DNA from 3 places in the Paenibacillus sp. FSL E2-0190 genome. Region 1 is predicted to be linked to each of the others. Evidence: riboswitches for the same ligand, from Rfam matches in the RefSeq annotation. Region 1 holds a riboswitch; each other region holds the start of a gene.

Region 1 (3,279 bases):
TCTTCTACAGGACCGAGTCCTGCCAAATAAGCTTTGCGGCCAGCGGATATCGCCTCGCGGAACGCTTCCGCCATGACGAGCGGATTACGTGCCGTTGCAATAGCCGTATTAAGCAGAACAGCAGCGGCCCCCATCTCCATTGCTTCCGCCGCTTCCGAGGGCTTGCCAATCCCGGCGTCTACAATAATCGGCAAATTCACTTCTTCAATAAGAATACGCACAAGCTCCTTAGTGCGCAGGCCGCGATTCGTCCCGATCGGCGCACCAAGCGGCATCACAGCAGCAGCACCGGCATCTCTCAGACGTAAAGCAGCCGAAAGGTCCGGACTCATATATGGCAATACTACAAAACCCTCCGCTGCTAAAATCTCTGTAGCTCGTATGGTCTCCAGATTATCTGGAAGCAGGTATTTCTGATCATTGATCACTTCGATCTTGACCCAGTTCCCCAGTCCCGCAGCTCTTGCTAATCTTGCAATACGGACTGCCTCTTCCGCTGTACGCGCTCCTGAGGTATTAGGCAGAAGAGTCATGTGGCCGGGAATGTGGTTCATGATATTTTCTGCTCCACCTTGCGGGTCCACTCGGCGAAGCGCTACAGTAATCACCTGAGAACCAGAGCTTGCGATCACTTCGGGGATCAACGTATTCCGGCTATATTTTCCGGTTCCGATAAATAATCTACTGGTTAATTCGATACCGCCAATATGTAACGGGTCATGCATGAAATTACCTCCCTTTGGTTCTTATAAATTTCTCAAAATTCTATACCGCTCCATCTCAACCCCCACCAACAAAGTGCACCAGTTCCAAACGATCATCCTCGCTCAGAGCAGTACTTTCATAATTCTCCTTACTGACAATTTCTCCATTCAGCTCAATGATCATCAGACGACCTGACCACTCAGGAAGACTGATCAAATCAGCTATAGTTTGAATACCACCAGAACACTCTGCGGATTTCCCGTTAATCAACAGCTTCATTCTGAATCACCCCCTTCGCCCGTGCTGTTACCTCCAGGCTATGAATGAACCGCCTTATGAATAGCTTTGGCGGCCTCATAAGGATCATCCGCTCCGCAAATACCGGACATCACAGCAACTCCTGCCGCACCTTTCCTGATGATCTGCGCCGCATTAGCGGGGCTAATTCCGCCAATCGCAATTACAGGAATAGAGCTGGTCTTCACCGTTTCTGCAAGCAGCTCTAACCCACGTGCGGGCAGCCCTAACTTGCTATCCGAGGGAAATACATGACCAAACAAGCAATAATCAGCTCCCTGCTCTGAGGCATTCGCCGCTTCTTCCGGAGAATGAACCGATCTCCCCAGCCGAAGCTGAGGTGCAATTCGCCGGGCTGTACCCGGACTCAGACTGTGCCAGGCCAACTGAACCCCCGCGGCACCAGCTGCCAAGGCTACATCTATTCGGTCGTTGATTATCAGTTTGGTAGCGGGCATACCGGCAGCCAACAGCTCCTGTGCCGCAGCGAGTAGTTCGTGTGCAGGACATTGCTTATCTCTCAGGTGAATATAATCGACCCATATCTGCACCGTGACAGCTAGTTCAACAAAATGTCTCAGTTGCAGCTTGCCGTCTGATATTAGATGGATCTCAGCTTGCAATATCACGATCTCCTCTCTCACTTCCCTATAGGTCAGTAAAAAACAAAAAAACTGCCTCCCGTAAGGAAGGCAGTCAGAATCTGTATATAGACGGCACTATAAATAGCCCGATAACAGAAATTCGTCCTCCACTTCCCTACGCTGGTCTTAACCAGATCAGGTTCAAAGGGTCCGGAAATCCATTCCGTCTCAGCCAATCGGCACCCCTAGTGACATAAATATACAATTTTAAAATGCTAACGTGGTTTATAGTAACATATTTTTTTATTGAAATACACCCATTTATTCACATTAGCTGTACTGATCTAACCGTTTACTACCTCGCCACCATTTACATGAATAACCTGTCCAGTCACATAACTGGAATCGTCAGAGGCCAGATATACATAGGCTGGTGCCAGCTCTTCTGGTTGTCCAGGCCGTTTCATAGGCTGTGTACCTCCAAACTCGCTAACCTGTTTTGCATCAAAGGTAGAGGGAATCAGCGGTGTCCAGATTGGACCTGGTGCAACACCGTTTACCCGTATGCCCTTCTCTGCCAGATTCGTGGACAAGGATCGTGTGAAGCTAAGAATAGCTCCTTTAGTTGATGAATAGTCCAGCAGCTGCGGGCTTCCGCGATAAGCGGTAATTGAAGTTGTATTTATAATGGTAGATCCTGCTTTTAAATGAGGCATAGCTGCTTTTGTTAAATAGAACATCGCAAATATATTCGTACGGAAAGTACGCTCAAGCTGCTCGGAAGTAATATCCTCGATCTTAGCTTGCGGATGTTGCTCTGCCGCGTTATTGATGAGAATATCAAGCTTTCCTAAGCCCTCCACCGTCTGTTTAATAAGATCCTTACAGAATTTCTCGTCACCGATATCACCTGGAATTAGGATACATTTGCGGCCTTCCTGCTCGACCTGACGTTTAGTTTCCTCTGCATCTGAGTGTTCATTAAGATATGAAATGACCACATCAGCGCCTTCTTTAGCAAAAAGCACAGCAACTGCACGCCCAATTCCGCTGTCTCCACCGGTAATTAATGCCGCCTTGTCTTGCAGTTTACCTGCTGCTTTATAATTTGCCGGCTCGTATTTGGGCAGCGGCGTCATTTCACTCTCAATCCCTGGCTGATGATGCTGCTCCTGTGGGGGTAAGGTTTTTGTAGCTTGTTTATTGTTGCCTGACATCTTCCCTATCTCCTCTCGTTAAGCAAATTGATAGTTAACTGATCGTCTTAGGATGGCACAACTATGCACGTTTATACGCTGGGTTTGTCATTTTCTTAAATTGCTTTACGAATCTTACTTACCACAATGAAAGTAGAAATAAACAACCGTGAGAGATACACTGCTGTAAGTGGAGAGGAATTCACTGCATACAAATAGACACAGCATCGCTGCTGTGCCTTGAATTGTTCACCCTGACTATTTTAGAGAAGAAACATGATTTTCTGCATTCACTTCATGTTCCAGCACCCACATAAAGTACAGAGCTTTGGCCGCTTTCTCCCGGGTCACTATAGCTTTAGGTTCTAGTTCTGTCCCATTGACCATTTCGCCTCTGGCAATCCCCACTTCAGATCTAATGAGTCCTAATTCATATGCACTTTTCACTTTTGAAATTAAATAAGGAGAAATGTCCGCTGTATCAACAAGCTGCGTCC
Region 2 (3,279 bases), 710 kb from region 1:
ATCAGATGATTCAGTGGATGCCGCACGATAGCTGCAATCGAACGTACAGGAATTTTCTCGCCGCGTGCCATAAGTACCTGAGGCTGATAGCTGAGCGCTAGATCAATTTGATTTGCTGCTACAAGCTTTAGGGCGTCATTGCTGTCCGCAGGCATTTTGATCTCGACATCCAAACCTTCCTCTTGGAAAAAACCTTGCTGTTGCGCAGCGTATAGAAAGGAATGAACGGCATTGGGATACCAATCAAGCATAATCGTCAGCTTGTGTGACTGTTTATTTTCGGAATTGGAGGAACCGGTTTGGGAGTTGTTATTTAGCTTGTCTGCCTTCCCGCAGCTGCTTAAGAGCAAAAGTGTGCATACTAGAAATACAGAAATAAGTCCTCGTTGTGGTGATTTTAAATGATTCATTGGTTAGATCCTCTTTTCTTTAAAAATAATTGTTCGAGTAAAGCTATCGCCAGAAAAAGCACAACACCAAGCGCGGACAGCAGAAATACAGCCGCGAACATTTCATCGCTCTGCATATTTCCGGCCATTCTGCGGCTGAAGTAACCGAGTCCTTTACTGCCGCCGAGCCATTCCCCGATAGTAGCTCCGATGACGCAGTATACAATGGACAGCTTTAAGCCAGAGAAAAAAGCAGGCAACGCCAGTGGAATTTGGGTTTTGACAAGCAGCTGCCAGCGGTTTGCACCAAATGTTAATAATAAGTCCTTGTAAGTCTGGCCACTTGTACGAAGTCCATCATATGTACTCACTACAACTGGAAAAAAAGCCGTCAAAAACACCACAGCCACTTTGCTCCACAGCGAATATCCGAACCACATAATAAAAATGGGCGATAGCGCAATTAATGGGACCGTCTGGCTAATGATAAGGAAGGGATAGATGGCCTTTTCTACGGGGCGAAACAGGAACATTCCAATACCCAGCAATACACCAAAAATCACAGAAAGGACAAAACCTACCAGTATCTCCTGCAAGGTCGCTAATAAATGCTGTCCAAATAATAATTGCCTGTGCTCGATCAATGCGATGCCAATAGATGAAGGTGCAGGGAGAATAAAGGCTGGAATCAAGTGAAGGCGAACAGCTGACTCCCAGATTACAAGAATGAGCAGTACCAGAAGAAGGAAGGGACCATAGTTGTCTAGATGTTTTTTAAAAGGTATAGGTTGCATGCAATCTTCGCTCCAACTCTGCCCGTAGTGCTATAAACCGGGGTTCATAGTTCATCTTATAATGTCTTGGTTTTGGTAGATCGACAATGATCTCCTGTAATTCGCTGTGCGTACCGCCAGATAATAAATAAATCCGGTCACTGAGCAATAGGGCTTCTTCCAGATCATGAGTGATGAGCATAATCGTCTGATTCAGTTCACCCCATAACTCCAACAGCCAACGGTGTATCTCACGTTTGGTCATGGCATCGAGAGCGCCAAAGGGCTCATCCAGCAGCATAAGACCACTTCCGCCTCCAGCCACTAAGGTGCGCAGAAATGCTACTCGCTGTTTCATACCTCCCGAAAGTTCATGGGGATAAGCCTTCTCTACATCTGTTAAGCCGAAGCGGGCCAACATTTCCCGAATCTGAGTGATCGTTTTCTGTTTACTAAATCTGGGCTTGATCTCCCAGGGCAAAAGGCAGTTGTCGAGCACTGTTCTCCAAGGCAGCAATAAATCCTGCTGAGGCATATAAGCGATCTGACCTAAACGACTAGCGGTTGAGGGGAGCGTAGGGAGTTTTATTTTTCCATGAGTAGGTTCGAGTAAACCGGCAACCGTTTTGAAAAATGTGCTTTTCCCGCATCCGCTAGCACCTACTACGGAGACGAATTCCCCTTGCCTGATATCCATGGATAGATTTGCGAATACAGGGGGTTGTTCAGTTTCCGGAAAAGAGTAGGTTAGGCCTTGAATAGATAAAATGGTCGTGATGATCTAACCTCCTAATATTTTTGTGGAGCGTCTAAACAAATAAAGACCCATCCATTTCCAGAGGAAATGAATGGGTCAAAAAGTTCATTCTGCATAATAACACTTAACATGCTTGATGAAAATTCTGCTCCACTTCCCTCCGCTGGTATGATCCAGATCAGGTTCCAAGGGTCCGGAGCTTGAAGCTCCGTCTCAGTCGGCCGACTCCCCTAGTGAAATAACAGGTCCATATTAATTTGTTTATAAATATACCATATCTTTCTGAGAAGTAAAGAGAGAAAGAAGTGAAGGATTAATCCAAGATTGGGTAAGATATAAGTAGAAATCTAGTTAATATTACAATTCCGATGTATATAATCGGAAAAAAGTATTGACGATCATGTGATGGCAGTGTACTATTCAATTTACCGGAAAAAAACCGGATAGAGAGAGGGGATTTAATAATGAAAAAATGGAGTTTAACTATTATATTGGCGTTAACCGTGGTCCTTGTAGCGGCTTGCGGCAATAATTCGAATACCAATACGGCTGCTGAACCAACAGCTGGAACGAATGGTGGAGCAGCATCTTCAGCGCAAAACAGTTTGGAGGCTGTGAAGGCCAGCGGCAAATTGCGGATAGGTACAGAAGGGACTTATGCACCTTTTACTTATCATGACACTGCGGGGAAATTGACGGGTTTTGACGTGGAAATTGCCGAAGAAGTAGCCAAACGTTTAGGTGTTGAAGCTGAATTTTTTGAAACTCAGTGGGATGGTATTTTTGCTGGGATGGATGCGAAACGGTTTGATGTCATTTTTAATGAAGTTTCCATTAACGAAGATCGCAAAGTGAAATATGATTTCTCTGAACCCTATATTGTATCCAAGGCAGTATTGATCGTGAGCGAAAACAATGAGGATATTAAGACCTTTGCTGATCTAAAGGGTAAAAAAGCAGGACAATCCCTGACTAGTAACTTATCCGACATCGCTCGTGAGAACGGTGCTGAAATCGTAGCTACGGACGGTTTCAATCAAGCGATGGATCTGCTGACTTCGGGACGTATTGATGCAACTGTGAATGATGGCTTGTCTTATCTGGATCTGAAAAAACAAAAACCAGATGCAAAAATTAAAGTGGTTGATGAGATTCCTGAAGGCTCACAAAGTGCTGCGGTATTCCTGAAAGGCAATGATGAGCTGGTGAATGCGGTCAGTGATGCGATTAAAGAGATGAAAAGTGATGGAACGTACTTGAAAATTTCCGAGAAATACTTTGGAGCTGACGTTTCAAAATAATACAAGGCTAGCAAGGCTAATTAAGCCTAGAAGCTAAAAAGGATGTCTGAATAATGGAT
Region 3 (3,279 bases), 1.7 Mb from region 1:
TAAAAAAGGGCGATTCTAAGCAGCTTATCCAGCAATTACAGGACGACGGCTTCACACGTTTTTTTCTGGATAATAAAGAGCTTGAAGCTGCCTATTACGGAGATGGCTACTGTGTTTCCCATGAACGAATGGAGCGCACCTATTTACCGTTTGCTGCACATGTCCTTTTTCCACGCAGGAAGGATGCCGACTCGTTTCGCCGTTTTTCCAGAGTAAATAATCTCGACTGCATTCTGGAGATTCCGCAGCAATCTATATTTTTCAAAATTCTCTCGACGGATATATTCATATGTCCTTTTCAGCTTGGATTCGTGACGATACGTGTCCAGCTGGAGGGGGATTCAATTCCCTTTAGTATTGCCCTAGAATTCGCGGATCGTTTCCGTGCGCTAGAGAATACCTTCATACAGGATGATTACACTTATATTCATTGCGGGGAACAGACCTATGAGATGGTAGAGGATTTTGTCTTCCGAAATTTGGTGGATGGACTGGAGCCATATCTGGATCAATCGGATATCAATGGGGCTTATTTCGAGACCCTTCCTTTTTTCGTAGATGAAAGAATGCAGGTGCAAGCTTTTTACGGCTTTCAGAATGAAGAAAGCTCTGATGAGATTAGTGTAAATCTACGCTATCGCGCCTCACAGCTTGATGGAATTAATCTGAACGGAAAGCCCTATGCCAGTGCCAGCGATCCAGCGTATATTGCAAACTATTGTCATGAGCATTCCTATAATCGCTGGGGTCCAGACACATATTATATGATGAATGAGCAAACCTTTTGCTGCATGACCCGCGCTGAACAGGAGATTGCTGTTAGTCTAGCCAACCAGATGTACGGGCAATATTATTACGGATTTTTACTCAATATTTTCCACAAAATCGTTCTGCTAAAGCTCGCCAATATGCACTCCCGACTTCGGATTAATCATGATTATGAGGAAATAGACAATCTAATCTACTCCATCAATAAGTTCTCGGCAAAGTTCTACTTCTTGGAGTTGATTTCCCAGTCGCAGGGCCGGGAGATATTTCTTCAGCTGCGTAAAGTATACGGAAACGACGCTTTGTTCGAGGAAGTGAAAGAAACCTTAAATGACCTGTTTCAGTATCAGGATAAGTTTCAGTCCAAGCGACGGGATAATCTGCTGATGATTCTTACTGTATTTACGGTAGTAAGCGGGATTTACGGCATGAATCAGGTCATTGACGATCTGGATGGAAAGATTCAATGGAGTAAAATGATTGGTTATTCTCCCTTTGAATTTCTTGCCCTCTTCGTGATCATGAGCGGGATTCTGATCAGCGTTGTCCTCACGCTAGGGGCGCTGGTTAGTGAGCTTAAACGGCGTCACCGCAAGAAATATAAAGATCTAGACTAGCAAAAAAGAAACTACTTGATTGGAAAAATTCAGGAGTGCACTACTAGACATTCCGAGTACAGCCGTCTATAATACACCGTATGCGAGAAATATAAGATATAAAGTATGGGTACAAAACTTATGCTTACTTATATTGCACATAGAAATACCCGTTAACTTCATAGAACCAGGGGTGCTGGAATTGGCCGGCTGAGATTGTATCCCACAAGATACTGACCCTTATACCTGATCTGGATAATGCCAGCGTAGGAATCGCCAATTGGTTCTGGTCCCTGTGACCTTAACTAACCTTGCGCCAAGCCAGCGTCCCGATCACTCGGGGCGCTTTTTTTGTAAGATCACTAAAAGATGTAGAAAAACGTACATACTACACTTTACGGTTCATGTTGTGAAGACGGGATTCTTGTAACCTTAAAGGAGAGAAGAAGACATGCACCTTAAAAAAGCACTTACGTTGTGCCTCACCTGTGTACTCATTCTTGCCATTGCCGGATGCGGCAGCAACAATGGGAATACAGCCGGAAACAAAGCAAATGCTACTGATCCAACTGCTGCGGCTGGGACGGATGCTCCAAAAGAGCTCACCAAAGTTAAAGTCGCACTCGACTGGACACCGAACACGAATCATACCGGTCTATACGTAGCTAAGGATCTTGGTTACTACGCTGAAGAAGGTCTGGACGTCGAGATCGTTCAGCCAGGCGCAGCGGGTTCTGATACTATGGTTACTTCTGGCGAAGCCGCATTTGGCATCAGCGCCCAAGAAGGATTAACACTAGCCCGTCTACAAGGCGTGCCCCTTGTCTCGATAGCAGCTATTATTCAGCATAATACGTCGGGATTCGCTGCTCCAGTAGATCGCAATATTAAATCACCAAAGGATTTCGAAGGTAAAACCTACGGAGGCTGGGGCTCACCGGCCGAAGAAGCAGCCATGAAAGCTATCATGGATCCTGAAGGTGGCGATGTGAAAAAGGTGAAGCTGATCAGTATCGGTGAAGCTGATTATTTTACCGCCGTCAAACGTGACATTGATTTCGCCTGGATTTTCTACGCTTGGACTGGTGTTGAGGCTGAGTTGCGTGGCGAGCCATTGGATATGCTGTACTTAAAGGATTATGCGCCGCAGCTCGATTATTACACGCCTGTGCTGACGACGAGTGAGAAGCAAATTGCAGATCATCCTGATCTGGTGAAGGCCTTCATGAAAGCCACATCAAAAGGTTATCAATATGCCATAGATCATCCGGAAGAGGCTGCCGGTATGTTATCGAAGGCCGTTCCTGACCTGGACGCCGACCTTGTCCTAGCTAGCCAAAAATGGCTTAGCCCAAAATACAAGGACGATGCTGCCCGCTGGGGCGAGCAAAAAACCGAGGTCTGGCAGAATTATGGCGACTGGATGTACGATCTGAAGTTGCTGGATAAACCGCTGGATGCTGCTAGTGCATTCAGTAATGATTTTTTACCGGCGGAGTAAACAACAATTGTAATGAATTACTTCGTTATCAAAGTTGGCTTTTTAAACTTACCTTATAAAATGAGAGGATTGATTATTGTGGCTAACACCCTACTAAGCATTCAAGTAATTCCAAAAACTCCGAACAATGAGGATTCCATCCCATACGTAGATAAAGCGATTGAGGTCATTCAGAAATCCGGTGTTAAACATCAAGTGAATCCACTGGAAACCACAATGGAAGGTGAGCTTAGCGAGCTGCTGGAGGTTGTGCGTCAGATGCAGGAGGCGTTGATCGAAGCAGGCAGTCCAAGCGTAATTTCGCAGATCAAAATCGCTCATAATCCTAACGGAATCAGCATGGATAAATTGACGGAGAAATATCGGCCGTGAGATCGACATGGAAGCTAATATGGCCGCCCCTTGTGGCGGTCG

The links. Region 1 has a riboswitch for thiamine pyrophosphate ahead of NST25_RS09480 (thiamine phosphate synthase). Riboswitches for the same ligand answer to the same signal wherever they lie in the genome.
Region 2: another riboswitch for thiamine pyrophosphate. It lies ahead of NST25_RS12680 (ABC transporter ATP-binding protein); the one in region 1 lies ahead of NST25_RS09480 (thiamine phosphate synthase).
Region 3: another riboswitch for thiamine pyrophosphate. It lies ahead of NST25_RS02120 (ABC transporter substrate-binding protein); the one in region 1 lies ahead of NST25_RS09480 (thiamine phosphate synthase).

What each region holds. Positions count from the first base shown of each region.
Region 1 covers NZ_CP150306.1:2,229,058-2,232,336, reverse strand. Annotated here, with positions in the region: gene NST25_RS09490 (thiazole synthase) at 1-725, opposite strand, end outside; gene thiS (sulfur carrier protein ThiS) at 781-984, opposite strand; gene NST25_RS09480 (thiamine phosphate synthase) at 1,023-1,625, opposite strand; TPP riboswitch at 1,742-1,843, opposite strand; gene NST25_RS09475 (SDR family oxidoreductase) at 1,931-2,803, opposite strand; gene NST25_RS09470 (GDSL-type esterase/lipase family protein) at 3,041-3,279, opposite strand, start outside.
Region 2 covers NZ_CP150306.1:2,941,937-2,945,215, forward strand. Annotated here, with positions in the region: gene NST25_RS12670 (ABC transporter substrate-binding protein) at 1-410, opposite strand, end outside; gene NST25_RS12675 (ABC transporter permease) at 407-1,183, opposite strand; gene NST25_RS12680 (ABC transporter ATP-binding protein) at 1,164-1,859, opposite strand; TPP riboswitch at 2,058-2,161, opposite strand; gene NST25_RS12685 (amino acid ABC transporter substrate-binding protein) at 2,384-3,220, shown strand; gene NST25_RS12690 (amino acid ABC transporter permease) at 3,274-3,279, shown strand, end outside.
Region 3 covers NZ_CP150306.1:479,937-483,215, reverse strand. Annotated here, with positions in the region: gene NST25_RS02125 (hypothetical protein) at 1-1,385, shown strand, start outside; TPP riboswitch at 1,544-1,654, shown strand; gene NST25_RS02120 (ABC transporter substrate-binding protein) at 1,816-2,865, shown strand; gene NST25_RS02115 (MTH1187 family thiamine-binding protein) at 2,944-3,237, shown strand; gene NST25_RS02110 (ABC transporter permease) at 3,234-3,279, shown strand, end outside.